Regions from separate parts of the Pseudoalteromonas sp. SG43-6 genome, predicted to be linked through region 1. Evidence: predicted binding sites of a transcription regulator. Region 1 holds the regulator's gene; each other region holds the start of a gene.

What was found. Region 1 encodes LexA, which represses DNA repair genes until DNA is damaged. Its sites were predicted from a motif close to TACTGTATNNNNATACAGTA; they were not measured.
Region 2: a site for LexA is predicted at 3,337-3,356, ahead of H5201_RS03880 (YebG family protein). Genes of this name have one in related genera too.
Region 3: a site for LexA is predicted at 2,815-2,834, ahead of ruvC (crossover junction endodeoxyribonuclease RuvC). Genes of this name have one in related genera too.
Region 4: a site for LexA is predicted at 1,399-1,418, ahead of uvrD (DNA helicase II). Genes of this name have one in related genera too.

Annotation. Positions count from the first base shown of each region.
Region 1 is NZ_JACJEZ010000009.1:22,787-30,244, forward strand. It holds gene hmpA (NO-inducible flavohemoprotein) at 1-439, shown strand, start outside; gene H5201_RS05585 (endonuclease) at 507-1,160, opposite strand; gene H5201_RS05590 (hypothetical protein) at 1,273-1,989, opposite strand; gene H5201_RS05595 (hypothetical protein) at 2,157-2,537, shown strand; gene H5201_RS05600 (PaaI family thioesterase) at 2,534-2,977, opposite strand; gene H5201_RS05605 (hypothetical protein) at 3,099-3,893, shown strand; gene lexA (transcriptional repressor LexA) at 3,968-4,585, shown strand; gene coxB (cytochrome c oxidase subunit II) at 5,007-6,149, shown strand; gene ctaD (cytochrome c oxidase subunit I) at 6,149-7,458, shown strand, end outside.
Region 2 is NZ_JACJEZ010000006.1:42,708-50,165, reverse strand. It holds gene H5201_RS03890 (EAL and HDOD domain-containing protein) at 1-1,011, opposite strand, end outside; gene putP (sodium/proline symporter PutP) at 1,390-2,901, shown strand; gene H5201_RS03880 (YebG family protein) at 2,972-3,286, opposite strand; gene H5201_RS03875 (ComEA family DNA-binding protein) at 3,548-3,844, shown strand; gene H5201_RS03870 (DUF6170 family protein) at 3,861-4,163, opposite strand; gene dsbB (disulfide bond formation protein DsbB) at 4,163-4,675, opposite strand; gene nhaB (sodium/proton antiporter NhaB) at 4,840-6,423, opposite strand; gene fadR (fatty acid metabolism transcriptional regulator FadR) at 6,857-7,458, shown strand, end outside.
Region 3 is NZ_JACJEZ010000037.1:84-7,541, reverse strand. It holds gene H5201_RS15385 (ABC transporter ATP-binding protein) at 1-270, shown strand, start outside; gene H5201_RS15380 (ABC transporter permease) at 260-2,761, shown strand; gene ruvC (crossover junction endodeoxyribonuclease RuvC) at 2,883-3,407, shown strand; gene ruvA (Holliday junction branch migration protein RuvA) at 3,409-4,026, shown strand; gene ruvB (Holliday junction branch migration DNA helicase RuvB) at 4,034-5,041, shown strand; gene tolQ (protein TolQ) at 5,989-6,693, shown strand; gene tolR (protein TolR) at 6,680-7,114, shown strand; partial or broken gene tolA (cell envelope integrity protein TolA) at 7,116-7,458, shown strand, end outside.
Region 4 is NZ_JACJEZ010000043.1:36,118-43,575, forward strand. It holds gene H5201_RS16840 (dUTP diphosphatase) at 1-269, opposite strand, end outside; gene H5201_RS16845 (YacL family protein) at 451-819, opposite strand; gene H5201_RS16850 (hypothetical protein) at 931-1,155, opposite strand; gene uvrD (DNA helicase II) at 1,483-3,648, shown strand; gene H5201_RS16860 (GNAT family N-acetyltransferase) at 3,626-5,719, shown strand; gene H5201_RS16865 (ABC transporter substrate-binding protein) at 5,793-6,797, shown strand; gene H5201_RS16870 (chemotaxis protein) at 6,864-7,458, shown strand, end outside.

The sequences.
Region 1 (7,458 bases):
GCTTTATCCACCGGCTGGAGACTTCTTTTTACGCGCAAATAAAAAACCTGTGGTATTAATTTCTGCGGGCGTTGGTCAAACACCGATGCTGGCAATGTTACAAACATTATTATGTGATACATCGAATCAAGCGGTCACCTATTTACACGCCTGTGAAAATATCCTGCAGCATTCATTTAGTCAGTTTTTGGCGGAGCAAGCCGCGGCGCATACTCGATTAAATTACTACACTTGGTTTAATCAAGGTGGCGAGGGAGCTGAGTTTACTGGATTGATGAATGTCAGCGCTGTTGCTGAGCAGCTACCGCTTGAAGAAGGTGATTTCTACATCTGTGGCCCAACGGGGTTTATGGCTGCAATTAAACAGCAATTACTCGTATTAGGAGTCGCTGCTGAGCGTATTCACTACGAGGTGTTTGGCCCACATCAAGATATTTAATGACGAAACTAAATGCAGGTTTTAAGTGAAAAGGCGCGAAATGCGCCTTTTTTATGGTTTTGGCTACTTAAAGTACAGCATTGCTATTTTTCGCTGCTAAAGCTTGGTTTTGCCATGCGGTAAATAATTTTTGTTGCTTGTCGGAAATTTTTAAACCATAGGTTTTTTGCATATAAAAATAAGCATCGGCAATGCGTTTTCGTGCATAAAAGGGCGGCTCTACCACACGCTGTTTAAAATCTACCTTTACCTGGCAGCGACCATATTGGCTTGCATTACCTGCAATCATGCCAAAGCTGTAATTAGATCGGTCTGCGTTTATTTCACCAATTGCCGGAGCGAGATTATTTATATCAGCTTCCATTTTCCGAAATTGCGCACTGACTTTAATGCAATTTTTTCGGCCGCCATCTTGCCAGCATTGTAGCTGGTGACCAAATTCCCATGCAGACACAATATGTTCCCACTCAATCCGAGTTGCGCGCGCATTTGGTTTGCCTGAACGAGTAACCGCATTGCGAGGCACATAACCACATGCATTTGGGTCGGGCACCAGTTTTTTACCTTGGCGTTTAATATTACAGCCACAATAGAGGCTGGTGGCGTTATCAGGAAGGGTTTTGATGAGGTGTTTTTTTGCGCTGTAAAAACTGGTGAATTGTTCTGCATAAAGGTTAAAACTCACACAACACAATACCAGCGCAATAATTAAATGCGGCATATCCAATCACTTTAGTGAACTACAGGAAGCGCTAGTTTAGAGCGATTATTCAAAAAGTAAATCGCTTAACTGTGTGATGTAGTGGGAATTTTAACTCATCTCTAAGGTAAGGTTAGCTACTTGGGCGACGGGAAGTACGTTTTCTAAAACGGATATTCTGTAGTAATAAAATAAAGCCAGTTAAACAAAACAATACGCTACTGGCTGCAAAACTTATTAATAATGGGTTATTAAAATCTTCACGTTGCTCATAGTCCATTATGTGTAACATCCAGAAAAAATCGAAAATTCGCCAAATTGTGCTGCGAACAGTAATAACTTGGCCGCTATCAGCGGATAAATATAGTGTGGTGTTAAACGTATCGTCAAAATTTACTTGCCAAATATTTTCTTTAAAGCCAACTTCGCTAGTACCTTTAGCTAGTTTGATCACGTCTGTTACTTGCGCATTGATTAATAGATGAGCTTGGGCATTGGCAATAATTTGCGCTTTACTCGGTGCTACCAAAGGACGGCCAGTAACTCCGTTAAAGCTGTACTCACCGTTACTGTTGCTCACAATAATGGTAGGGATTGTTAAAAAGTGACTATAACTAATTTGTCTTGGTTGAGTAATTTTTGCAACGATATTATCAACTGAGGCTAGATAATCAGCTTGTTTGAATGGGTTATTTAATTGCCGCGCAGCTAAATGTTTACCGTGAACTTTTTCAAGCGGTATAGCACTCATAATTAAACCACCGAGTAACCATGCAAAAATTTGTAGCGCTAATAAGTAACCTAACCATTTGTGAAACTTACGCGCATGTTTAAAAATGCGTTTATCCATAGTGACTACCTGTTTGTTATTAGTGCGGTATTCTATAAATTATATTGAGTTTGCCAATGTGGCAAATTGTCGCATCAACAAAATAAAACTAGCTACTCTAGATTTGGTATATACGCAAAATTAGGTTAAAGTTTGCGTTGTTATTAACGCAGGGTAAAAATGAAACAATGTCGGAAATTCAATTTTTAAATGTAGATCTAGAGCTTGAATCAAAGCAAGATATTAGTTTGTTAGTTGCAGACTTAAAAAAAAGTGCTGTGGTTTTGCATTACGATAAAGATGAGTACCGTCAACTAGCACGTATTGAGTCTAATGAAGACGTTATCTCACCAGATAAAGCGATTAACCACTTATGTGAGTTAATTGAATCTTGCTCACGCAATGCATTAAAGCAGTGGTTATCATGCTCAAAGCGCACCTTTGATATTGGCTTTGAATCAGGCACTTCGCCAAAATGCTTTAATCAAGCGCTCAGTGCCGATACTTTATTGCGTATTTCTGCTATTGGCGCAGGTATTGAAATTACAATTTATCCACTTTCAAGTTAGCCTTTTCGCTCTACAATTGCTGCGGTCATTCTTGATACGCAGCACAGTTCTCCACGACTATTGGTGATTTTTATTTCCCATACGGATGTACGCTTGCCTAAGTGTAGTGGTGTTGCTATCGCGGTTAATATACCATTACGTGATGCTTTTAGATGATTGGCATTGATCTCCTGGCCAACACAATAAAACTTTGTAAAATCAACAGCAAAGTTTGCAGCATAACTCGCCACCGTTTCTGCAAGTACAACATTTGCGCCGCCATGCACCATACCCATAGGGTTATGATGAGCTGGGATCGCGGGCATCGTTGCTACTAAATAATCATCGCCTATTTCACTTATTTCAATGCCCATGGTTTTCATCAATGTGCCTTGACCACTTATGCCGTCATCAAGTTGCTTACATTGTGCTAGGGTGATCGGTTGATACCAAATACTCATCTGCCTGCCTCACTAAGTTATTTACTAAATCAGTCTACACTTTTAAACATTTTCCTACAGTTAAGATCATAAAAATAGATAAAATGTACCTATATTATCTAACTGTTAATGGATCTTAAGGATGAAAGTAAAGGTATTTGGATGTGGTGCAATATTATTAATGAGCCTTGTTGCTCAGCCGCAGGCTGTTGCTAGTACCCAACATCAACTCGATATTGGTTTTACCGATTTAGCTGGTTTAGATGAATCTTTTTTAGGCGCACGGTATCGATATTTTGCGCAAGATCTTGAATCGTTGACTGGTCCATACGAGCTAAAAGCGTATTTAAATCAAGTCAATAATTATGCTATTGGTGGGTTTGCTAATGATGATTTTAGCTATTTAAATACCGATGCTGCCATCTATGGTCCCGCAGGATTAGTTATTAGTGCCAGCGCGCAGCGCCTCTGTGAAGATAATAGCTATTGGCAAAATACTGATTATTTAGTGAGTGCCGCTGTTGGTAAGCAAATGAATGAGCAGTTACAACTAGGGTTCAATGTATATTACAGTCGCTTAGAGCGCCATGATATGTGGTTTGGCAAAGATAATGAAAGAGTCGCGGTTGAATGGACTTATGCTCCTTATGTTCGTTGGACAAATATAGTTAGCAATCAAGGTTGGGATTTAGAGCTAAAGCAATTGGCAGGGCGTTATCGTTATGTGCAGGGGCAGGCGGTTTATTATGTAAATCAAGCATGGTCAGTGGGAGTCGTTGCTAATATTCGTAATCAGAAAAATCTAAAAGACAACTATGAACTGCAAACGCAATATTGGTTTAATCAACATGTAGCATTAAAGTTTGGTCTTGGATCTGCGCTAGATTCTGGAAGTGGTTTAAATAGTATGAGCTTGTTATTAACGGCGCGATTTTAAGCCAATTTATATTTGCGATTTTCAGATAACTGTATATACTCACAGTTAAATGTACTGTATGGAAAACCAGTTGTATGCGCCCATTAACGAATCGCCAAGCTCAAATTCTCGAACTTATTAAAGTTTTTATTAAAGATACCGGTATGCCGCCAACCCGTGCTGAGATTGCGCAAACGTTAGGTTTTAAAAGTGCTAATGCAGCGGAAGAACATTTAAAGGCATTAGCGAAAAAGGGCGTTATTAAAATGAAGCCCGGTGCTAGTCGAGGTATTCAGTTAGTTGAAGAGGATGAGCCGGAACAACTTGGTTTACCTCTAATAGGCAGAGTTGCCGCTGGTGAGCCTATTTTGGCAGAGCAGCATGTTGAAAGTCATTGCAAAATAGATCCACTCTTGTTTAAACCGGCTGCTGATTTTTTACTGCGTGTGCAAGGCATGAGTATGAAAGACATTGGTATTATGGATGGCGATTTATTGGCAGTACACAGCACTCAAGTTGCTGAAAATGGCCAAGTGGTGGTTGCCCGTGTTGATGACGATGTAACAGTAAAACGCCTTGAAAAAGCAGGTAAAAAAGTTTTTTTACATGCTGAAAATGATGAATTTTCACCGATTGAAGTGGATCTTGAACATGAATCTTTCAATATTGAAGGGTTGGCTGTTGGGGTGATCCGCAACGCTGATTGGATGTAAATTTTTTGATCTATATTTTGCACCAAATTGGTGAAGTTTGGTGCATTTAATTTTTTACCGCTTTAATGGCTAGATTTTATACTTAGCTATAGCGTCCTAAGCCCTATCAAATCTACTTACCAGCTACTTTTAGCCCTCTAATATTATCCCTAATTACAAAATAACGCGCTGATTTTTAGCTGTTATTTATGCACCAAAAAAGAATTTAATTGCTCTTAAAACTTGCTAATTGTTCATTTTTTAACTAATTGGTTAATACACTGTGTTAACAGCTACTTTAAAAGTCTAACAATTTTGCTCAATAGCATAATTTAGGGTTGCGTTAATATTCAGTAACAATAAAAAATAACGAATTGGCGCGAATAAAGCTGTGCCGCCTTTTCGCTTTGCGTTTTGCAATAGCATTTAAAGGAGCCGTCACATGGGTAAATTGAGCTCTACCTTGTGGCTTATATTGTTTGTTCTACCGCAGCAAGTATTGGCTAATAGCCAGTTTAATATGCGTAAGGGCGTAACAGATATAAGTAATGATGTTTATCAGCTGCACATGACAATATTTATTATATGTTGTGTGATTGGGGTCATCGTGTTCGCCGTGATGTTTTGGGCACTGATCCACCACCGTAAATCTAAAGGGGCAAAACCAGCCCAATTTCATGAAAGTACTAAAGTTGAAATCCTTTGGACGGCAATCCCATTTGTGATTTTAATTGCCATGGCTGTTCCCGCCACTAAAACCTTAATTTCGATGGAAGACGCCAGTAAGGCTGATCTCACCATTAAAATTACTGGTTCTCAATGGAAGTGGCATTATGAGTATATGGGAGAAGATGTTTCTTTTTACTCTATTTTAGCTACCCCGCAAGAACAAATTACCAACCAAGCAGATAAATCAAGCACCTATTTACTAGAGGTTGATAAACCTTTGGTGTTGCCAATTAATCAAAAAGTACGATTTTTAATGACCTCAGACGACGTTATTCATTCTTGGTGGGTGCCTGATTTTGCAGTGAAAAAAGATGCTAACCCTGGGTTTATCAATGAAACTTGGACCAGAATTAATGAAGAGGGCATTTATCGAGGGCAATGTGCAGAACTATGCGGAAAGGATCATGGCTTTATGCCTGTGGTGGTTGAAGCTAAATCTGAGCAAGCATTTGCAAACTGGCTGAGCGAAGCTAAGCAGGCAAAAGCAAACGCTGCAATTGCTGATGCTGCCTTATTAGATCAAACATTACCAAAAGAAGAATTAATGACACTCGGCGAGCAAGTCTATATGGCCAGTTGCGCTGCGTGTCACCAACCAACAGGTATGGGCTTACCGGGGGTTTTCCCTGCGCTCAAAGGCAGTCCGGTAGTATTAGGAGATATTAAAGATCATATTGATGTCGTGCTTCATGGTCGCCCAGGTACCGCTATGCAAGCATTTGACAAGCAGTTATCAATCAAGCAGCTAGCAGCTGTGATCACCTATAAGCGTAATGCATGGGGCAATGACACTGGGGATGTAATTCAACCGAGTCAGATACAAGCCGCGATTGATGCAACTTCGGAGGCTAAATAATGAGTAGCGTAACAGAGCAACAACATGATCAAGCTGCACACCATGATGGACATCATCATCCTGCGAAAGGTTTTAAACGCTGGCTTTATACTACTAACCATAAAGATATCGGAAGCTTATATTTAATTTTTTCGTTGACGATGTTTTTAATTGGTGGCGCCATGGCGATGGTGATCCGCGCAGAGTTATTTCAACCTGGCTTACAGTTAGTAGAGCCTCACTTTTTTAATCAAATGACCACAGTACATGGCTTGATCATGGTCTTTGGTGCCGTTATGCCGGCCTTTACAGGATTGGCTAACTGGATGGTACCACTCATGATTGGCGCACCAGATATGGCATTACCACGGATGAATAATTGGAGCTTTTGGATTTTACCTTTTGCTTTTATTATTTTACTGGCATCCCTATTTATGCCAGGTGGTGGCCCGGCATTTGGCTGGACTTTTTATGCACCACTGTCAACAACTTACAGTAACGATAATACCGCATTATTTGTTTTTGCTATTCACATCATGGGTATTAGTTCAATTATGGGCGCAATCAATGTGATTGTAACTATCGTTAATTTACGTGCGCCAGGTATGACTTGGATGAAGCTGCCGCTGTTTGTGTGGACATGGCTTATCACCGCTTTTTTATTGATTGCTGTGATGCCGGTATTGGCCGGTGCTGTGACTATGGTATTGACTGATAAGTATTTTGCAACCAGCTTTTTTGATGCTGCTGGGGGCGGTGATCCGGTGATGTTCCAGCACATATTTTGGTTTTTTGGTCACCCTGAAGTGTACATTATGATACTGCCAGCCTTTGGCATTATCTCGACTATAGTGCCGACCTTTTCACGTAAAAAATTATTTGGTTATGCCTCTATGGTATATGCCACATCTTCGATTGCTTTACTGAGCTTTATAGTTTGGGCGCATCATATGTTTACCACAGGTATGCCTGTCGCTGGCGAATTATTTTTTATGTATGCCACTATGCTGATATCGGTGCCAACTGGGGTCAAAGTATTTAACTGGGTAGCCACCATGTGGCGTGGTTCGATTAGTTTTGAAGTGCCTATGTTATTTAGTATTGCGTTTATTGTGTTATTCACTTTAGGTGGTTTCTCTGGGTTGATGCTGGCGATTACTCCTGCTGATTTTCAATACCATGATACTTATTTTGTGGTGGCGCATTTTCATTATGTGTTAGTGACTGGGGCGATATTTTCAATTATGGCCGGGGCGTATTATTGGCTGCCAAAATGGACGGGAAATATGTTCAATATCACCTTGGCTAAATGGCATTTTTGGTTGTCGTT
Region 2 (7,458 bases), on a different contig from region 1:
CTTTTTCATCACGCTTTGCATATCTTCATCTAATATGGCATCCATTAATGACATCATACCGGTTAAAAAAGCCATGCCCGTATCTTTGAGTTTATTATGGTTTATAGCTAGCAACTCAGTAAAGCGTGCTCTGGTTAACGATAAGCGTATTAACTCTGCGGGTTTATCACCAGCAACTTGAGCTGCAAACAACAAGGATAAAAACTTTTTAATTTCTGCTGCACCTAGCACAATTAGTGCTTGTTTGATGGTGCTGATCTCAGCTCTGCGCTTAAATGCCGCTGAATTACTATAACGTAATAATTTATAAGAGAGGTTTACATCTCGCTCAAATACGTCGGTAATTTTCTTTAAATTGACTTCAACAGTGGATGTCTCATAAAGCAGCTCGGCAAGAGCTATCTCTGATGGCGGCAAGGTTTTACTTTGCACCATTTCTGGTTTGGAAAAGAAAAACCCCTGAAAGTAAGTAAAGCCAAGATCTAATGCTAATTGATACTTTTCGTAGGTTTCTACCTTTTCTGCTAATAATTTTATATGCGGATAAGGTTTAATTTCTTCGATTATGGTGTGGATAGTGTCAACGTCACAATTGATAAAATCTATTTTAATAATATCAATAAAAGGATAAAAATGACGCCATACAGGCTGGTGAATATAATCATCCAGCGCGAGCGTATAACCTTTTTGTTTTAAGTCTTTGACGATCGCGAGCAAGCGTTTCCCAGGTTGAATTGTTTCGAGTATTTCTACAACAATCTGATCTTTACCAAGCAGAGTTGGGTAGCCTTTTTGTAATGTTTCAAGCGTAAAGTTGATATACGCTGGTTTATTATCGGTGAGATCTTCTAAACCAAAATTGAATTGACTACCTTCAATTAGCCGAGTGGTTGCCTCGTCACCATCAATATCAGGGAATACATTATCAACGCCATCACGAAAGAGTAGCTCATACCCTACAAGTTGTTTGTTTCGATCTAAAATTGGTTGGCGTGCAGCATAAAAATACATAAACAGCGGGTCCACATCAGTTAAGCGATTACTTGGGCAATATAAGATAAAACAGCATAAATAGCATTAATTATATTTAGAATATCAATGCTATAGTATTAATTAATTGATACATCATCGATCTAATCCTAAGGTAATTAAGTATTAATTACCATGTTCTGTAGTTAAATAATTAACCATCAGATAAAAACAACTCCACCTTATATCATTACTTGGCTACCTCAGTAAGTGGAGTTATTCACCCTTTGCGTGATATAGTCAAGTTCTAGGTTGGTTTTTACACCAATAATGACTTTATATAGTATTGATTTATGAGTCATTATTAGGATTGAAAGCCAGGTTTTAACTTCAGAGTTGGAGGCGAGTTTGGAAACTGGAATGATTATTTCTTTAGCTGCGTATTTTATCGTAATGCTAGGTATTGGCTTGTACGCTTATAAGCAGTCTACCGCCGATGTGTCGGGTTATATGTTGGGTGGCAGAAGTTTATCACCAGCTGTAGCTGCACTATCTGCAGGTGCATCGGACATGAGTGGTTGGCTACTTATGGGTTTACCCGGTGCTATGTATCTATTTGGCTTAAGTAAAGTTTGGATTGCGATAGGTTTAGTACTTGGTGCTTGGGCAAACTACTTTTTAGTCGCGCCAAGGCTACGTGTCTATACTGAAAAAGCGAATGACTCGATTACCATCCCAGATTACTTTGCTAATCGTTTTGCTGATAATAAAAATATATTACGAGTCATCTCGGCAATCGTGATCATCGTTTTCTTTACACTTTATACTTCTTCAGGCGTTGTCGCTGGCGGTAAATTATTCGAAAACTCATTTCAGATGAGTTACGAAACAGGGCTTTATGTGACAACCGGAGTCGTCGTACTCTATACATTGTTTGGTGGTTTCTTAGCTGTTAGTTTGACTGACTTTGTGCAAGGTTGCATTATGTTTGTCTCGCTACTTGCTGTACCTATTGTTACTTATACGATGCTAGACCAGCCAGTGTTAGACACACTTGCTAATGCCAGCTATGACTTGCTGTTAAGCGCTCCGAAAGAGAGCGAAGTCCACTCGCTTAATATGTTAGATTGGTTTGCTGGTGGTTCAACTATCGCTATTATTTCTGCAATGGCATGGGGCTTAGGTTATTTTGGTCAACCGCATATCATAGTACGTTTTATGTCAGTACGGTCAGTGAAAGATATGCCAACTATGCGTCGTATTGGTATGTCGTGGATGACTTTATCAGCGATTGGTGCAGTGTTAACTGGACTATTTGGTGCCGCTTACATGATCGAAAATCAAATGCTGATTGACGATAAAGAAACGATATTCTTAGTATTATCTGAATTGGTTTTCCATCCACTTATTGCCGGCTTTTTACTTGCTGCTATTTTAGCTGCGATTATGAGTACTATTTCATCTCAGTTATTGGTTTGTTCAAGCTCTTTGACTGAAGACTTCTATAAAATTTATTTAAACCGTGATGCATCACAAACCGAGCTGGTTTTAGTTGGGCGAATTAGTGTACTACTCGTTGCATTATTTGCTATTTATTTGGCTTATGATCGCGATAGTTCTATTTTAGATTTAGTAAGTAATGCATGGGCTGGTTTTGGGGCTGCGTTTGGCCCGTTAGTATTACTTAGCTTGTATTGGAAGCGAATGAATCTACAAGGTGCGATCAGTGGCATGGTTGTGGGTGCAGGGACAGTGTTGATCTGGATATACGCGCCAATCACTATAAATGGTGAGAGCCTCAGCAGTATCATTTATGAAATTATACCGGGCTTTATACTTGCAACAATTGCAATCATTACAGTGAGCTTATCAACAGCGCCACCAAATAAAGAGATCACCGAATTATTTGATGAAGTTGAACGAGGGCTATAACGGGTAGTAATTTTTATAACTAAAAAAGGGCAATTAATTGCCCTTTTTTAGTAAGTTAACTTGTAATTTTTTAGCTTGCTTCTTTATCTGCGCTGGCTTTAATCGACGCTACATTTTCTTTTTTTACTTTCGCCGTAGGTGTTTTCTGTATTGCCTCTTTGCCGCCTTTAAGTACATTCATAAAGTCGTCTTTACTTTTAGCAATCTCAAGTGCGAGCGATTCGATTTGTTGTTCGCTTAGTGGCACATCAACTTTCTCAAGCATAACCTCAAGCGACTCTGCTATATCAAGCATTTTGTCATACGCGTCAGCTTCTTTTTTAGTAGTAAACGTCATACGCTCGACTCCGTTTCTCTCTACAACATATTTAACAACAACAGCCATGATTTCTCCTGCCAATTTGCTTGGTGAATAACAAGTTCACCTTGATTGATTACTGTTTTTATGTACAGTAATTGTTTATTGGTCTTTTTGCAAGTGAACATTTTTATTTTTTACTACTAGGATTTGACAAAGAGGTACAACTTTACTTTATTTAAATAGTCGCACTTTTTTAGTATGACTTTATTTGGAGGTAGTCCAAAAGTGAAGGCATTAAAATCAACTATTAATTGAGTCCACGTATGGATATCATGGAGGAGAAACATGAAGTTTTTAACTTTAATAGTGGTAGTGCTTGGCTTAGCTATTTCATTGCCTAGTAGCGCAGCTGTAACTAAAACAGAGACTGCTGAAAGTATGAAGAAAGTTCAGTTAGTCAATGTGAATCAAGCAACAGTCGAACAGCTTACTCAGCTGCCGGGTATTGGTAAATCAAAAGCGCAAGCGATAATTGATTTCCGTACCAAGCAAGGCAAGTTTAAGTCTGTTGCAGATTTAGCGCAGGTGAAAGGTATTGGCGATAAATTAGTCGCTAAATTGGATGGCAAAGTTACATTCTAAAAATCAGCAGGGCGAATTATTCGCCCTGCTCAAATTGCTTAATAGCGTGCCTTAAATAGCGTTTAGAGAATTGAATTTCGACTGGAGTGGTTAACAACGGGTAGCTTAACCCGGCCAGAAGTAAAGCTGGAAGTAACAACCAACCTTCAACATACGCTAATGATAGAAATACTGGGATCAATAAAACCAGCTTTATAATACGCAAACTGATTTTTTGCATTGGAGTTAACATACTCACTGCAATCGCAATTATTTGCTGACGTTGACGTATTTTAAACGATTTTAATTGCGTTACTTGACTTGAAAATAATGCCATCATCACAGCGACTTTTTAATTATTAAACGACTTGCTACAACGGCCATTAGTATCAGAGTAAATGCGGCAAAAATGATCTCCATCCACGCCGGCATACTTAGCCCTGCAAATTGCCAATCGATGTTGCCACAGTCACCTGTTGCAGCAAAAAAATGTGGCATCCATTCGTGCAATGGTAATGGGAAATTAGGTTCGAATTCACAGCTAAACGCAAAAGGATCGGTGGTAGTTTGCATATCGATATGTTCGCGTGCAATTAAATAACCCCAAATACTGGCAACTGCCCATGCAGAAAATGCTGTTAGACGGCATATTACATTCGTGGGTTTAATTGCACCGAGTAACCCTGCGGCTAATAACCCCAGCATGGCAGTACGTTGGTAAATACACATAATGCATGGCTCTAAGCCCATTTGATATTGAAAAAACAATGCGATTACTTCAAAAATAAAAGCACTAAAAGCGAGCAGTAACCAAGCACTGCGCTGTTGGGCTAAATTTGCTAACCAAGTCATAAAATATCCAATCTATAATTTGTAGATGAATTATGACTTAGTCATTAAACTAGGCGCAAGGATAAATATGATTTGTAACAATAAAAAAGCTGCCGAAGCAGCTTTGTTTTTTACTCTTTAACCTAAATATGGGTTAAGGGATTTACTGTCCAGAGTTTGGATATTTAATGCCCTGAACTTCCTATACTTTGTAAGCTTGCGCTGTGGTGTTCAATCCAACCCCATTGATAGAGTAAATCAGTTACCTCACTAAGCCCTAGATATGTAGAGCTTAAACCAACAACCGTAAGTACAATGGTATAGGGAAGTGCCATATAAACCATACGCCCGTAAGATAAACGTAATACGGGAGCAAGTGTTGATGTTAGTAAGAATAAAAATGCAGCTTGTCCATTCGGTGTGGCTACACTTGGTAAGTTAGTACCAGTATTAATTGCTACTGCTAATAAATCAAATTGGTCGCGACTAATTTGTCCTGCTTTTAAAGCCGCCGCTACTTCGTTGATGTAAACAGTGCCAACAAACACATTATCACTGACCATCGAGAGTAGGCCATTAGCGACAAAAAACATAACTAACTGTAATTGCCCTTCAAATGTCAGTACCCAAGTTATTACAGGAGTAAATAAGTGTTGATCAATAATTACTGCAACGATTGAGAAAAATACACATAACAGTGCAGTAAACGGCAATGCTTCTTCAAACGCTTTTCCTAGTTGGTGTTCTTCGATTATACCAGCGGACGCAGTTGCAAAAATAATGACGGATAAGCCAATTAAGCCAACCGTGGCAAGGTGTAAAGCTAATGCAATGATCAACCATACAGCAATAAATGACTGAAACATCAGATTAACTTTATCGCGTTTAGTGCGTTTGTTATCGAGCTCTTTTGCGTGATCAGCAAGTATTTGATGAATCGGTTCTGGTAACTTTGCGCCATAACCGAAGGTTTTTGTTTTTTCGAGTAATATTGTAGTAACAATACCAGCGATGAATACAGGCATAGTAACAGGCAACATACGCAAGAAAAACTCCCCAAATTGCCAGCTTGCTCGTTCTGCAATAATAAGATTTTGTGGTTCACCCACCATAGTACAGACTCCACCAAGCGCGGTACCAATCGAAGCATGCATTAATAAGTTACGTAAAAAAGCTCGAAATTCTTCAAGTTCCTGACGATTAACTGGGCGTACTTGGTTATCATCGTTAATGTCATGTTCACTAGTGGAGTCTTTCCCTGAGGCGACTTTATGGTAAATACTGTAAAAGCCCATAGCGACAGCTATGACCACCGCCATTACTGTAAGTGCGTCTAAAAAAGCAGAAAGAAATGCTGCAGAAATAGTAAATGCTAAGGAAAGTACAGTTTTGCTGCGAACTGATACCACCAAGCGGGTGAAAATATAGAGTAATAAATCTTTCATAAAGTAGATACCTGCGACCATAAAGATCAACAGTAAGATTACATCTACATTTTGAACAATTTCATGCTCTACTTGCCCGGCAGTTGTCATGCCTATAAACAGTGCTTCAATTGCAAGTAAACCACCTGGTTGCAGTGGATAACATTTCAGCGCCATCGCGAGAGTAAAAATAAACTCTAAAACTAATGCCCAACCAGCCATATAGGGATTGATATGAAATAACACAGGGTTAATAGCTAAAAAAGCAATAATTGTGTATTTATACCACTGTGGGGCAGAGCCTAAAAAATTCTTAAAAATTGCATTGAAAACACTCTGTTGCATAGGTGTTCCTTATTATTGTACATTTAAGTATAACTGTTGTTGGTTAAGTTAATTCAGTCTAGCCGTGGTGTAAACAAAAAAGCTATAAACAACATCACGTACCTTTTATCCATTTAATATGCCGCGCTATATTAAGTGTAGCTGAAATAGCGAAATGGGTATTTTTATTCAGTCCGTATAGTGTGCATAATGACGTTAAATGTCTATTACTCTTTGTGGTCAATCCCTTCAATTTAGTATAAAAGAAAGCGACACTGAAAGAGTGATAAATTAGCCTGTATCCATTTTAAAAACGTGGCGAGAGTAGAGGCTTAAGCCTGTCGTCGTGGGTGAATTAATGAAGTGACTTTACTTGTTAGTTTGGCTTCATCTGGTACAATCAGTCAGTTAATCGTTTAAAGTAATGTTATGTGGTAACTCAAGTGGGAATTGAATGAGAATTTTTAAAGCGAAAAGCCCAGCAGGGTTTGCCGAAGAGTACATTGTTGAGTCAATTTGGAATGGTGATTTTCCACCAGGTTCTATTCTTCCCGCTGAGCGAGAGTTATCAGAATTAATCGGTGTTACTCGTACAACCTTACGTGAAGTACTGCAGCGTTTAGCGCGTGATGGTTGGTTAACAATCCAACACGGTAAACCGACTCGAGTAAATAACTTTTGGGAAACCTCAGGACTTAATATTTTAGAGACCTTAGCGCGTCTTGATGAAGATAAAATGCCCGAGTTAACCGACCAGTTACTTTCTGCGCGTACTAATATTAGCGCTATCTATACTCGCGCTGCCATTAAACTAGCACCTGATCGCGTGATAGAAATTCTTTCAAAAAGTGATGAACTTGAAGATAGTGCACAAGCTTTCGCTGATTATGATTATAAAGTACATCATGAGTTGGCTGTTGCAGGTAATAACCGTATTTATGTACTTATTCTTAATGGTTTTAAGGGTTTTTACTCTAAAATTGGCTGTCATTACTTTTCAGATCCAGGCACGCGTCAGTTAGCGCGTCAATTCTATAAAGATTTAACCATACTTGC
Region 3 (7,458 bases), on a different contig from region 1:
TCTGGTGGTGAGCAGCAGCGTGTAGCGATTGCTCGCGCATTTATTGGCACACCAAAGATTTTATTCGCCGATGAGCCATCAGCAAATCTTGATAGCAAAAATGGTAAGTTAATTGAGTCACTGTTATTCGAGCTTAATCAGCTTCATGGCACGACGTTGATTTTAGTCACACATGATGAGGCGTTAGCAGCAAAGTGTCAGCATGTGTTACAAATTGAAGCGGGTCAATTAGTTAAAAATACCAATGAGGCTGTGGCGAATGTGGGTTAAATTAGCATTAAAATTATTTAGCCGTGAATTTCGCCGTGGTGAACTCACGGTGATTTGTGCGGCCATAGCGTTGGCGGTATTGACGGTTTTAACGCTTTCTATGGTGACTGATCGCATAGGGCAAAGCATCGCACAAAAAAGCAGTGCCTTTATTGCCGCTGATCGCGTACTGGCAAGCAACCATGAATTACCGGGTGAATATTTAACAACAGCAAGCGAATACAACTTACAAACCGCACAGCTCACTTACTTTGATACTATGTTGTTTGCTAATGACGAAATGCAATTAAGCTCAGTAAAGGCGGTGTCGGAGCATTATCCACTTAAGGGCGAACTAAAAGTTAAAAGCAGTTTAACCGGTGATGTTGAAGTGGCCACGCAAGGGCCAACTGTTGGTAATGTGTGGTTTAGTGAATCGGTATTTTATGCACTAAATGTAAAAGTAGGTGATACGGTTGAGCTAGGCGCTGCGCAATTTAATATTGAAAAAGTATTGGTGGAAGAGCCAGATGCGCCATTTAATATTTTTTCAAGTAGTCGTCGTGTGTTGTTAAATAACCAAGATGTAGACAAAACTGAAGTGATCCAGCCGGGCAGCCGTGTTTTTTACCGCCAGTTGTATGCAGGGGATGAGAGTAACCTTACTGACTTTTATAGCTGGTTAAAACCACAAATGAAAGAAAATCAGCAATGGTATGGTGTTAAAGACAGACAATCGCCGATTGCAAATAGCTTAAACCGCGCTGAAAGCTTTTTATTATTAGCGGGATTATTGGGCATTATTTTAGCGGCGGTGGCGATTGCCGTGTCTGCAAAGCGTTATTGCGAACGCCAATATGACCCAGTTGCGATGATGAAAACCTTAGGTGGTAGCCGATCGACAATTCGCAAAATTTACTTACTGCATTTATCACTGGTGTGTGCTTTGTCGGTCATACTTGGCTTAGCCATTGGCTATGGTTTACAAGAGATAGCCACTAGTTATTTAGCTAAATCAATGAACAATACTCTTCCTGCAGCGGGTATAAAACCGTGGTTTGTGGCGATTAGTACTGGCGTTATCTGTGCCGTGATGTTTTCAATCAAGCCATTATTAGATTTATTTGATATTCCACCGCTTAGGGTATTACGCCGTAACTTAGGCGATAAGCTACTAGTAAGTAAAGTGCATTTAGCGATGTCGGGCTTAACAGTCTTTTTATTAATGTGGTTGTTTAGTAATAACCTTAAAATTACCGCTATTTTGTTTGTCTCTACTTTAATTTTGATTGCAATACTGTTTGTATTATCTCGGTTAATTTTTGGCAGCGGACGTAAACTAGGATTGCGCCCGGGGAATAGTTGGTCATTAGCGATTGCTTCGTTGCAAAAACGTGCCAATGCTAATGCGGTACAGTTGATCAGTTTTTCGTTGGCAATAAAGCTATTGTTATTTTTAGTGGTGCTGAAAAACGATATGATCGCAGATTGGCAATCGCAACTTCCAAGCGACGCGCCGAATGCTTTTTTAGTAAATATAACCGAAACTGAATTGCCAGACGTAACAAGCTTTTTAGAGCAAAAAAATATTCAAGTATCTGAGTTCTATCCGACTATTCGTGGTCGCGTAAACGCTGTTAATGGTGAATTAGTTGCTCGCGAAGTCTCATTACAAGATAACGAGAAGAAAGACGAAGAAGCACGCGCAGGTATTGGCCGAGAGCTAAACCTTACATGGTTAGAGCAAGTCCCTGTGCAAAATGAGATCATAGACGGGCAGTGGTTTGGCGACAATGCCACCGCTGAAGCATCGATCGAAGAATCTATGCTAGAACGCTTAGATGTGAAACTGGGTGATACGCTAACATTTTTGATTGGCGCCCAGTCATTTGATGCCAAAATCACCAGTGTTCGTAAAGTTAATTGGGCTACTTTGAAGCCTAATTTCTTTATTATATTAAGCCCTGATGTATTGGCTGATTTTCCTGCGACGTATATTTCATCGGTGCGTATCGAAGCCGATCAAAAACGCGATTTTAGTGAGCTACTACGTGCCTACCCGACAATCAACGCCATCGACGTTGACAGCTTTGTCAAACAAATACGCTCTACTATTTCGCAAGTGTCATTAGCAATTGGATTTGTACTGGCGATAGTGGTGATGTGTGGTGGCTTGGTTTTAATTTCGCAAGTGCAAGCAAGCCTTGGTGAACGGATGCAGGAAATTGTCATATTGCGTACCTTAGGCGCCAAAGGGCGGCTAATAAAAAATGCCACTTTATATGAGTTTTTACTGTTGGGCAGCGCTGCTGGTTTTGTCGCTGCACTGGTTAGTGATGTGGCTTTATTAATAGTGCAACGTGAGATGTTTGATTTAGCTGGTAAGTTACACCCACACATTTGGTTAATAGGGCCATTAGTGGGTGGTGTGTTTGTGGCGTCACTGGGCTACTTTATGATAGCTAGAACCATGCGTAAAAATACCCAAGGGTTACTGCGCTCTTTAGCCTAAAAGGTTAGCAATTAAACAAGCCCGTTTTTACGGGCTTTTTTATGCCAACAATGCACTGGTAATTTATACAGTGCTCTGGCATTATTAGCGTACTTAACTATTTACACTGATTGGGCAAGTATTGGCTATTATTTTAGGGATTGATCCTGGCTCACGATTAACCGGTTATGGGGTGATTGCCCATCAAGGTGCTAAATTTACTTATTTAGGAAGCGGTTGTATAAAACTAGCCGATCACGAGTTTCCTATTCGATTAAAAATGATTTATCAAGGGATCAGTCAACTAATCGAACAATTCTCTCCCGATCATTTTGCCATTGAAAAAGTATTTATGGCGCATAATCCTGATTCAGCTCTTAAATTAGGCCAAGCCAGAGGGGCTGCAATTGTTGGTGCGGCAATGGCTGAGTTACCGGTGTTTGAATACTCGGCGCGGCAAATTAAACAAGCGGTGGTAGGGCACGGTGGTGCCGATAAATCGCAAGTGCAGCATATGGTTAAAAATATTTTAAAATTACCAGGCACACCGCAAGCGGATGCAGCCGATGCATTAGCCATTGCGATATGCCATGCTCATTCCGATCAAAATTTAATAAAACTAGCGGGCAGTGCCAGTAAAACCGTTAGAGGACGATTAAGGAAATAACATGATAGGTCGCTTAAATGGCATCTTAGTAGAAAAACAACCGCCAGAAATTTTGCTTGAAGTAAGCGGTGTTGGTTACGAAGTTAACATGCCGATGACGTGTTTTTATGATTTACCAAACATTGGCGAAAATGCCATTGTGTATACACATTTTGTAGTAAGAGAAGACGCCCAGTTATTATTTGGCTTTAATAATAAAATAGAGCGAGCATTATTTAGAGAGCTATTAAAAGCCAATGGCGTTGGGCCAAAGCTCGGATTAGCAATACTTTCAGGGATGTCGGCTAAGCAATTTGTTAGCTGTGTGAATAACGAAGATGCCACCAGTTTAGTGAAACTGCCAGGTGTAGGTAAAAAAACCGCAGAGCGCCTGGTACTTGAAATGAAAGACCGATTAAAAGATTGGGGTAATGACTTATTCACGCCATTTAGTGATAATGCAGTTATAGAGCCCGCATCTGACGCACTTATTGCTAATAATGCGGCAGATGATGCAATCTCTGCGTTAGTGTCATTAGGTTATAAATTGGCGCAAGCACAAAAAACAGTAAAATCAGTGGCCAAGCCTGGTATGTCTACAGAGGTTCTGATCAAAGAATCTCTAAAATCAATGTTGTGAGTAAACCATGATTGAAGCGGATCGTTTAATAGATGCGACTGAACAAAGTAATGAAGATGTAGTCGATCGCGCGATTAGACCAAAACTATTAGCCGATTATACTGGTCAGCCCCATGTTAAACAGCAAATGGAAATATTTATAGAAGCTGCACGGAGTCGGGGTGAAGCGCTTGATCATTTATTAATATTTGGTCCGCCGGGTTTGGGTAAAACCACACTAGCAAACATTGTTGCGAATGAGCTGAATGTCAGTATTAAAACAACCTCGGGCCCAGTGCTTGAAAAAGCCGGTGATTTAGCCGCACTACTGACCAATTTAGAAGAAGGCGATGTACTTTTTATTGATGAAATACATAGGCTAAGCCCGCAAGTTGAAGAAATACTCTATCCTGCAATGGAAGATTATCAACTCGATTTAATGATTGGTGAAGGGCCAGCAGCTCGTTCCATTAAGCTCGATTTACCCGCTTTTACCTTAATTGGCGCAACCACTCGCGCAGGCTCGTTAACTTCACCACTTAGAGACCGTTTTGGTATTGTGCAGCGTTTAGAGTTTTATTCGGTGGCAGATTTATCAACTATAGTGGGGCGATCTGCTCATTATTTAAATTTAGCCATGTGTGATGAAGGTGCCATTGAAATTGCTAAACGCTCTCGTGGTACGCCACGTATCGCTAATCGATTATTACGCCGGGTACGAGATTACACGCAAGTTAAATCAGACGGTACTGTAAATGCCGAAGTGGCAGAGCTGGCACTTAATATGATTGATGTCGATAAAAGCGGCTTTGATTATATGGACCGTAAATATTTACTCGCGATCATTGAAAAGTTTATGGGGGGGCCGGTAGGGTTAGACAACTTAGCCGCCGCCATCGGTGAAGAAAAAGAAACCATTGAAGATGTGATCGAGCCTTACCTCATCCAGCAAGGATTTATCCAACGTACGCCAAGAGGGCGTATTGTGTCTGATAACGCCTATCATCACTTTGGCTTATTACCCAAACAAGAATAAAGTACATTTATTGTAGCTGTATGCGTGCGTATGGCTGCAAACCCACCTCATACATCTTCTATACTGTTCTTTTAGCCACTATTCAAATGTCTATTTTGCTGTGTTTAAGTTAATCGCGTGATTAGCATATTACTTAAAGTTTAGATTATTTAGTTATTTGGGCTAATGCAATTCACATACTGTTAAGTTTGTAAACGATATTGTATGCGCCATAGCGAGGTAGTGCTGTGCGTGATTTGCAGGCAAAAAAAAGCCCGCATAAAATGCGGGCAAACAACAAGTTGAAGGAAGTAATCTAAGTAACACTGCTTAAATTCATCAAGTTTTATCAAGAAGACTTTAAGCGTAGCAATACGAAAAATCAGAATCATATTGCAAAGAACTGGGCTGAATGAAGTATTCATTGCTGCGCTAGCTCGGTATGGGAGAATAATACGCAATAGTTGGTTTTTGTTCAAACTAGAAAAATTTAATTTTCAGATAAAAAAAACTAATAGCAAGATTTTTATGAGCGCTTTATTTTTGTTCATAAAATTCACGGCCGTATATTAATCTATTGAATTTGTGATGTTTTATTTGTTTGAATGATTTTTTTATAGATTAGTTAAACTGTTGCAATGACTATGCTTATAGTCAATTATGCTTGTTTATTCATTAAGAGTGAATAAAGAGGGTGTTTTACACAGTTTTTGTTTATAAATAAGCACCCCAGCATGTATTTACCTCGGCAGTACAATCTTAAATTGTTGCGTCAAGATTGCCGAACAAGGCTATAAAACTGGAGTCAGCCTGCTCTTCAACGTTTTTTGTTGCTAATTCACAGCAATAGCGTTGTCAGTACTGAGCTGAATAGATACACTAGTTGCAACTTTTGGCCATTTTTTCGGTCATATACCTAGCGTATAATGAAATGTTATTTATACAAGAAATCTTATTAGGAGTTTAATGTGGGTTCAGGGCTTAATTTTTTAGATTTAATTCTAGAAGCAAGTTTTCTTGTGCAATTAGTTATGCTGGCATTATTAGCTATGTCAGTGATGTCATGGGCAATTATTTTTCAGCGTAAAAAAGCAATTTCGGATGCATTATCCAATACTAAGCGATTTGAGCAAAAATTTTGGTCAGGCATTGATTTAAGTAAACTCTACAATGAGATCTCATCGCGTAGCGGTAGCTCAACCGGCGTTGAAGCATTATTTATAGCAGGCTTTAAAGAGTTTGCTCGTCATAAGAAAAACTCTTTTCAAAGTGCTAGCATTGTAATGGAAGGGACGCATCGTTCAATGCGAGTTGCGTTATCTCGCGAAATCGAAAAATTAGAATCAAGTTTATCGTTTTTAGCAACAGTGGGGTCTATCAGTCCTTACATTGGTTTGTTTGGTACTGTATGGGGCATTATGAATGCTTTTATTGCGTTAGGCGAAGTTAAGCAAGCAACCTTACAAATGGTTGCCCCAGGTATAGCTGAAGCGCTTATTGCAACAGCTATGGGTTTATTCGCTGCTATTCCAGCGGTTATTGCATACAACCGTTTTGCTAATAGAGTTGAAAAGCTAGAATCTAACTACATTAACTTTATGGAAGAGTTTGCAAATATTTTACACCGTCAAGCAGCTACCCAAATAGAGGCAAAAGCGAATGTATCAGCGTAAGAAGCGTCGTCCTGTTGCAGAGATAAACGTAGTTCCTTACATTGATGTAATGCTGGTGCTACTGATTATTTTTATGGCCACTGCGCCTTTGATCACTCATGGCGTTAAAGTTGATTTGCCAAAAATGGAAGAATCAGATTTAGTTGATACTAAAGATACGCCACCGATCATTGCTTCAATTGATGCACAAGGTAAGTACTATGTCAGTATCGGTACTGATCCAGAAGAACCGATGGAAGCATTAGATGTTGCCGCTGTTATCAAGTTGCAACTGATGAAAAACCCAGAAACCCCAGTGATGATCAAAGGCTCAGGTAAAGTATCGTATCAAGAAGTACTATTATTGATGGATTTCTTAAAAAATGCCGGTGTACCTTCAGTTGGATTAATGACTGAATCGTTTGAAGGGAATAAAAGCTAATATGGGTCCTTCAGTATTAAAATCAGTGCTATTGCACCTCGCTATAGTTGGCGTTTTGATTGGAACCGCGAGTTTTCATACTTCACCGCCTACAGTAATGGAAGTTACCTTGAACAAGGCTATGCCTGATGCTGAAAATGCTGTTTCAGCGGTGACTGTTGACCAGAAAATGGTTGAACAAAAAATTGCTGAGTTGAAACGCAAAGAAGATGATAAAAAACGTGCTGAAGATAAGCGCATTCGTGATTTAGAGCGCCGAGCATCTGATGCACGTAAACAGCGTGAATCTGAAGACCGCCGGATCAAAAAGTTAGAGCAAGAGCGTCGCGCGAAAGAGAAAGAAA
Region 4 (7,458 bases), on a different contig from region 1:
TTAGCAAGCTCTAAATAACTGGTCTCACCATCAATGCGTAACGATAAACCGAAGTGAAAAATATCAACCAATTCTAAAATAACTTGCTCGGTATCTGGAGTTTGCTTTTTCCACCATTTCCAACCGTAATGATCAAGCATTTCAGCGCATTCAACCCAAATAGCGCGATACCATTCAAAGCCTTGGCTAAACCATTGATCATGAACTTTGGTGTTCATGGCATTTTGCATTTCTAGCATCACCACTAGTTTGTTTAAATTGGCAGACATATCTCTTCCAGTTACTATTTTAATTGCCGTAATAATACAGATAAATACTCTTCGATGAAATCGATTCTACGTACTGATTGTGGTTAATACGCAGAGGTCGCTAACACAAATATTGCCAATATAGCTAAGGGCATTTCATTACGCGGCACCCGAGGATATTTTGCTAACTGAAAACTGACGGCTACCTGCCTGTAGTAAATTCTTGCCATGAATTAATCAGGTCTACAAAATCTTCAAAACCACAGCCGCTACTTAAACCATTTTCTTCAAGCATCAGTTCATCGTCTTGATAAGCAAATAAATCTTCAGAGTCTTGATGCAAGGCATGGGCTTCAAAAATGGCTTCATCTTTATTTAAAATCAAATCAATTTCTTGACCTTGCAGTGTCAGCGGCTCGAAACTTCTAGCAACTGAGGCGATTAAAGCCTGCACCATGGCGATTTTATCTTTACCGATTTCTTCATTAAGCCAACGGCCAATAACAGCATGTTCACTGCTAATTTTGATACGTAAGCCACTGATTGGATCACGTATAAACTGGTATTCCATAAGGTTCCCTAAATACAACTAATGATCGGGATTATACCCTAGTCAGCTATGAATAAATAAAGCCAGATACAAAAATAGCGCTAAAAAGCGCTATTCTTTGAAGTGATACAGCTACCGATAAGATCTAAACCGCGCGGCATCAATGATTGCCCAAATATAGACGATCGGCAGTAATATAAAACCAATCGCAACATAAATAAGCGCGCCACTAATAACCCACGCTAGGAAGAAACCAATTGCCGCCATGATCCGGCCTTGAACTAACTGCCCTAAACCTGGGAAAAATATATTACAAATCGCTGCGATAACATTACCGCCTGAACCTTGCTCTGCCATGTTAACCTCAATTATTAATTTAATTTTATTCTTATCTACTTACATTCTTCATGCCAATTATTTAGTTATTAAAAATCAATATGTTAAAATCAACGGTAATACGAAGAACTAGCTAAAATCGTGATTTTTACTAAATATAAGTCAAATTGGCGATATCACTTCACACCATTGATCTAGCTTAGCTAAAAAATGACTATAAATGAATCATTAAGTTTTTAAAGCCTTTAGACTATGTATTAAATTAACTGGTTATAAAAACAGTATTTTATTTAGCCTAACAAAAACACCTGTTATACTGCTTTTAATATTGATTGAAAAGGCGTGATGATGGACGTTTCAGAATTACTCGACGGTTTAAATGATAAACAACGGGATGCAGTTGCAGCCCCACTCCAAAATATGCTGGTGCTTGCTGGCGCAGGCTCTGGGAAAACTCGAGTACTCGTTCATCGTATCGCATGGTTAATGCAGGTTGAGCAAGCCTCCGCTTATAGTATTTTTGCAGTAACCTTTACCAATAAAGCAGCTAAAGAAATGCGCACGCGCGTTGAACAAGCCCTTCAAGCACCAGTAGGTGGTATGTGGATTGGTACTTTCCATGGCTTATCACACCGTATTTTGCGCGCCCACCATCGCGAAGCAAACTTACCAGAAGCGTTTCAAATTTTAGACTCTGATGATCAACTTAGAATGATCAAACGCTTATTAAAAGCCATGAATATTGATGACAAAAAATGGCCTGCAAAACAGTTTGGCTGGTATATCAGCGCCAAGAAAGATGAAGGTCTGCGCCCCAAAGATATCCAAGCTTACGACATCAACGAACAAATGATGCTTAAAGTTTACACCGCTTATCAAGAAGCATGTGATCGAGCCGGATTAGTTGATTTTGCCGAAATCTTATTACGTAGTTTTGAAGTACTAAAAAATAATCCAACCTTACTACGTCACTACCAGCAACGTTTTGCCCATATGCTAGTAGACGAGTTTCAAGATACCAACACCATTCAATATGCATGGCTTAAATTATTAGCTGGCGATACCAACAGCATCATGATCGTAGGTGATGATGACCAAAGTATTTACGGTTGGCGTGGTGCTAAAATTGAAAACATTAAGCGCTTTTTGACCGATTTTAAAGCCGAAACTATTCGCCTTGAACAAAACTATCGCTCTACTGCCACGATTCTAAAAGCGTCTAATGCACTTATTCAAAATAACTCAGACCGAATGGGTAAAAGCCTCTGGACTGATGGCAATGATGGTGAACCTATTTCTGTTTATGCCGCTTTTAACGAATTAGACGAAGCGCGCTTTGTAAGCAGCAAATTACGCAGCTGGTTAAACGCTGGTAATGCCCTACAAGATGCGGCGATTTTATATCGTAGTAACGCGCAATCGCGGGTACTTGAAGAAGCCATGTTACAAGAAGGCTTGAAGTACCGCATTTACGGCGGTATGCGCTTCTTTGAACGTCAGGAAATTAAAGATGCGCTGGCATATTTACGGCTCGTAGGTAATCGTCAGGATGATGCTGCATTTGAGCGAGTGATTAACACTCCTGCTCGTGGCATTGGCGATAAAACCTTAAGCCATATTCGCGATTGTGCGCGTAGCGAATCATTGCCATTATGGTACGCCGCCAAAGCCATCGTAGAACAACAACATTTATCAGGACGTGCGGCGACGGTTGTTACTAAGTTTGTTGAACTGGTAGAACATATTGAAGATAAAATTGGTGACCTCACTTTAGAAGAGCAAGCGAAATACGCTATTCAAACATCTGGTTTAATGGCGATGTATCAAGCAGAAAAAGGCGAAAAGGGCCGCGCCCGGGTAGAAAACTTAGAAGAGCTGATCAGCGCCTGTGGCCAATACGAACTCCCGGAAGATGAAGAGTTTAGCTCACCACTGCAAGGATTCTTGGCTTATACCTCACTGGAATCAGGTGATGGCCAAGCTGAAGAACATGAAGATGCAGTGCAAATGATGACGTTGCACTCAGCGAAAGGCTTAGAGTTTCCACTCGTATTTATGGTTGGTGTTGAAGAAGGCATGTTCCCATCTCAACAAAGTAATGAAGAATCAGGTCGGTTAGAAGAAGAGCGTCGTCTTTGTTATGTCGGCATGACTCGCGCCATGGAAAAACTCTATATTAGCCATGCCGAGAGCCGCCGTCTTTATGGTCAAGAAAAGTACCACAGTCCATCACGCTTTTTACGTGAAATGCCTGAAGATTGTATTGAAGAAATTCGTATTAAAACTCAAGTATCGCGACCACCCGCAGCAGGACGATTTAGCTCATCAGTTAGTCATGCCGTATTTGAAGAAAGTGGCTTTAGCTTAGGACAACACGTATTACATGCAAAATTTGGTATGGGAACGGTTATTAATTACGAAGGCAGTGGCGCTCAATCTCGCGTACAAGTGAATTTTGATGACTTTGGTAGTAAGTGGTTAGTAACTGTTTATGCACGACTACAAGCCATTTAACTCGTTAATAAGTAATATCCTACCGCAAATTGCCTATGCTAAACATAGGCAATTGCTACTCATTACTGGCGAACAAAACTGGTGTTATCAACAGGCTAATGAGTTACTCAAGCAACTTTGCCATCCGCTTGTTAAGGTATTATCAACTAGTGGCGAACTCACTGACAGTAGCTGGCCTGAACATACTCATCAAATTCTTGGCCAAGAATTTCAGCATGTTATTTATGACGGTTTTAGTGGCTTAGTGCCAGACAAATTTGCCGCTCTTAGTGGCACTGTTCAGGCTGGCGGTTTATTTATTGTATTGTTGCCAGAACTTGATGATTTACACTATTGGTGTGACCCAGCACTGACCGCCTTTCAATCATTTGCTCAACAACAACAGCAGAGTTATTTTAACCAACGCTTGGCACGCTTACTCCAGAGTAATTTGTATCTGCACCTCAGCCAACAATCAGGCTGGCAAACGTTACCAGAAACAAGCCAGCTAGCAGGTAAAATAAACCTAACTGAACAGCAATTTTGCATCGAGCAAATCATTAGAACTGCCAACGGTAGAGCCAATCGCCCTTTATTGATCAGCGCCGATCGTGGCCGTGGAAAATCGGCGGCTTTAGGGCTTGCTGCTGCAACACTTAACGATAAAAAAATACTCATTTGTGCACAGCAGTTTAACGCCCTACACAGCTGTTTTAAACACTTTGCCGCAGCACGAGGATTAAGCTATCAAACTCGGGATAAACAACTCGCCAACTTGCATTATATCGCACCCGATCAATTACTAAATGAACTACCTGACTGTGATGTATTGCTGGTTGATGAAGCTGCTGCGATCCCAGTACCATTATTAATTAAAATGCTCACGCATTATCCCCGCATTATATTTGCCAGCACTATGGTAGGTTATGAAGGGAATGGCCGCGGGTATACTTTAAAATTCAAACGTTACCTAGAGCAACATTATAAAAATATGCATAGTGTTACTCTAGAGCAACCAATTCGCTTCGCAGCGAATGATCCGCTAGAACAGCATATTTGTAATTTGTTAGCACTTGATGCCGATTATCAAGATATTACACTAGACCCCAGCGCTCTGCTCTATTCTGAACTGACTCCCCAACACCTTGCTGAAAATGAAGCACTACTGCGTCAAGTCATTGGGCTATTAGCATTAGCGCATTATCAAACTAGCGTGAATGACTTGCGCCACTTACTCGACGCGACAGAGCAACGCATCTTTGTATGTCAGCAACAAGGCGTTATTATTGCAGTATGCCTAATTGCGATTGAAGGCGGTTTAACCGCAGACTTGAGTCAACAGGTTGTTAGTGGTCAACGTCGCCCACAGGGGCATTTGATGGCGCAAACATTAGCACAGTTAAGTGCTAATGCTGACGTACTAACAAGGTTGTGTGCTCGTGTTGTGCGCATTGCTGTAGCTCCATCACAGCATAGTAAATGTATTGGCTCACAACTTATTGCTCATTGTGAACGGCAACTAGCATCGAGCTGTGACTGGTTTGGAGCCAGCTTTGGCGCTAATGCGAGCCTACTCAAGTTTTGGCAAATGGCGGGGTTTAGTTTAGTTAAACTAGGCTTTATGCAAGATAAAGCGACTGCAGAACATGCAGCTCTTGTGGCTAAAAGTTTAACTGATCGCAGCTCGCTAATTAAAAATCTGAAAACTGATTTTCAATCAGACTTTGCATTGCAACTACTTGATCATTTCAATCAGTTAGATCAACAATTAGTCGAACAAGTACTGCGTGACTGTGCTCAACATAACGCTGATAACATCCAAGATACACGTCTAGCTGCATTACTAACAACAGATTACCAAATTTTTACCATCAAACCTTTATTATGGCGGACACTTTGGTGCACACCAAGCAGCTTATCTAATTGCGATGAAAATACCAAATGTCTTTTTATTAGACTAATATTACAAAACTGGTCATCACAAAAGGCACAAATAGTTTTACAGATCCGTGGTAAAAAATCACTCGATAAACTATTCAAACAGGCTGTTACTAATTGGTATGAACAATACTTACTTAAAAAATTACCTTAGCGTTCTTTTCTTCTTTTTATTTTCACATAGCAATTTCGCCTATGCCGAGAACAAGCCAGCGATAAAATTAGGCATGTCTACCGCGTTAACAGGACCTGCCAAACAAATTGGTGAACAACTTTACCTAGGTAGTAATATCTATTTTAACAAGCTAAATAAAAACGGAGGTATCAATGGAGCACACGTAGAATTAATAGTCGCCGACGATGGCTATGAACCAAAACGCGCAGTAAGTAATACTCGTCACTTTATTTATCGAGACAAAGTAGATGCGCTATTCGGTGCAATGGGAACTCCAACAAGCTTTGCTGTTTTACCAATCCTTGAACAACTGCAAATTCCATATTTAATGCCTTACAGCGGCGCTAAATTTTTGCATTATCAGCCAACAATTAATGTATTCAACATAAGAGCTAGCTACGATGATGAAGCTGACGAGCAAATAAAATACCTAGTCGAAGAAAACAATCACACACGTATTGGATTTTTAATTCAAGCAGATGAATTTGGTCTTGTAGTAGAATCTGGATTGCGAGAATCGCTCGCCAAACACAATCTAAAGCCAGTTAAAGTCGCGCGCTATCAACGAAACAGTAATGAGATAATGAGCGCCTTAGAAATACTAAAAGCCAGTGGTGCTACAGCCATTTGCTTAGTAGGCACATACAAACCATTATCTGAATTTATAAATAGTGCCCATGAACAACAGTTTATGCCTGACTACACCAGCATATCTTTTGCCTCAAGCAATGACTTATTTGCTCGCCTAAAATACTCCAGTAAACTTATGGCGACCGAAGTAGTCCCTAACCCTAATAAATGTGACGCCTATTGGTGCACTGAATTCTTAAAAGATATGGCTGCAGCGCAAATTAACACACCTAATCGTCTGCACTTTGAAGGCTATATCAATGCAATGGTGTTTAGCGCCGCAGCACAACGCTGCCCGCAACCACTGCAACATGATTGCTTAATGCAGCGCCTAAATATTATTTTCAGTGAAGATAAACAAGTTAACGCGTTATTCGTCAATAAAACTGATAAAAATAAGCATATTATCTATCGCTCTGTGTTTTAACAAAATAGCTGCGCTTTCTAAATAATGTTCTATTATTAAGTTATATATTTAGGAGGTGAGGACACTATGGACTTAATTAATTTTAGAGTAGGCCAGAAAACAATTTCATTAAAAATTCTCGACATACTTTTAACTGAACGCTTTGAAGATAATTTAACCTCATTACCTAACGATAATAAAAGTTTTATTGGTGTTAAAGACTATATGGAAACCCCCACTCCAATATTTGATCTAGGTATTATTCTCAACAAACAATCAACACAAGATACCAACTTATCATTAGTGAATTTATTTAGTGAGTGGGAAAAAAAACAACACGAATGGTTTTTCGCACTTGAAAATAGTATTAGCCAAAATCAGTCCTTTAATCACAACACTGACATTCAGCAATCTAATTTTGCAAAATGGTACAGCAGCTTTAAAACCGAAAATGAAGATCTTAAAGCGATTATAGAACGATTTAAGATCCCTCATTCACGCTTGTATAGTCGTGCTAATAAGCTAATTGAACTAGTAAAAAAAGGCAATCCAAAGCAAGCTCTTATTGACCTAAACATTGAGCGAAACAGCAATTTTATGCAATTAATTAGACTGTTCGAATCAGCCAAAGAACAAATTATTTTAGATTATAAGCCAATCATCATTTTTACCACAAAAGATG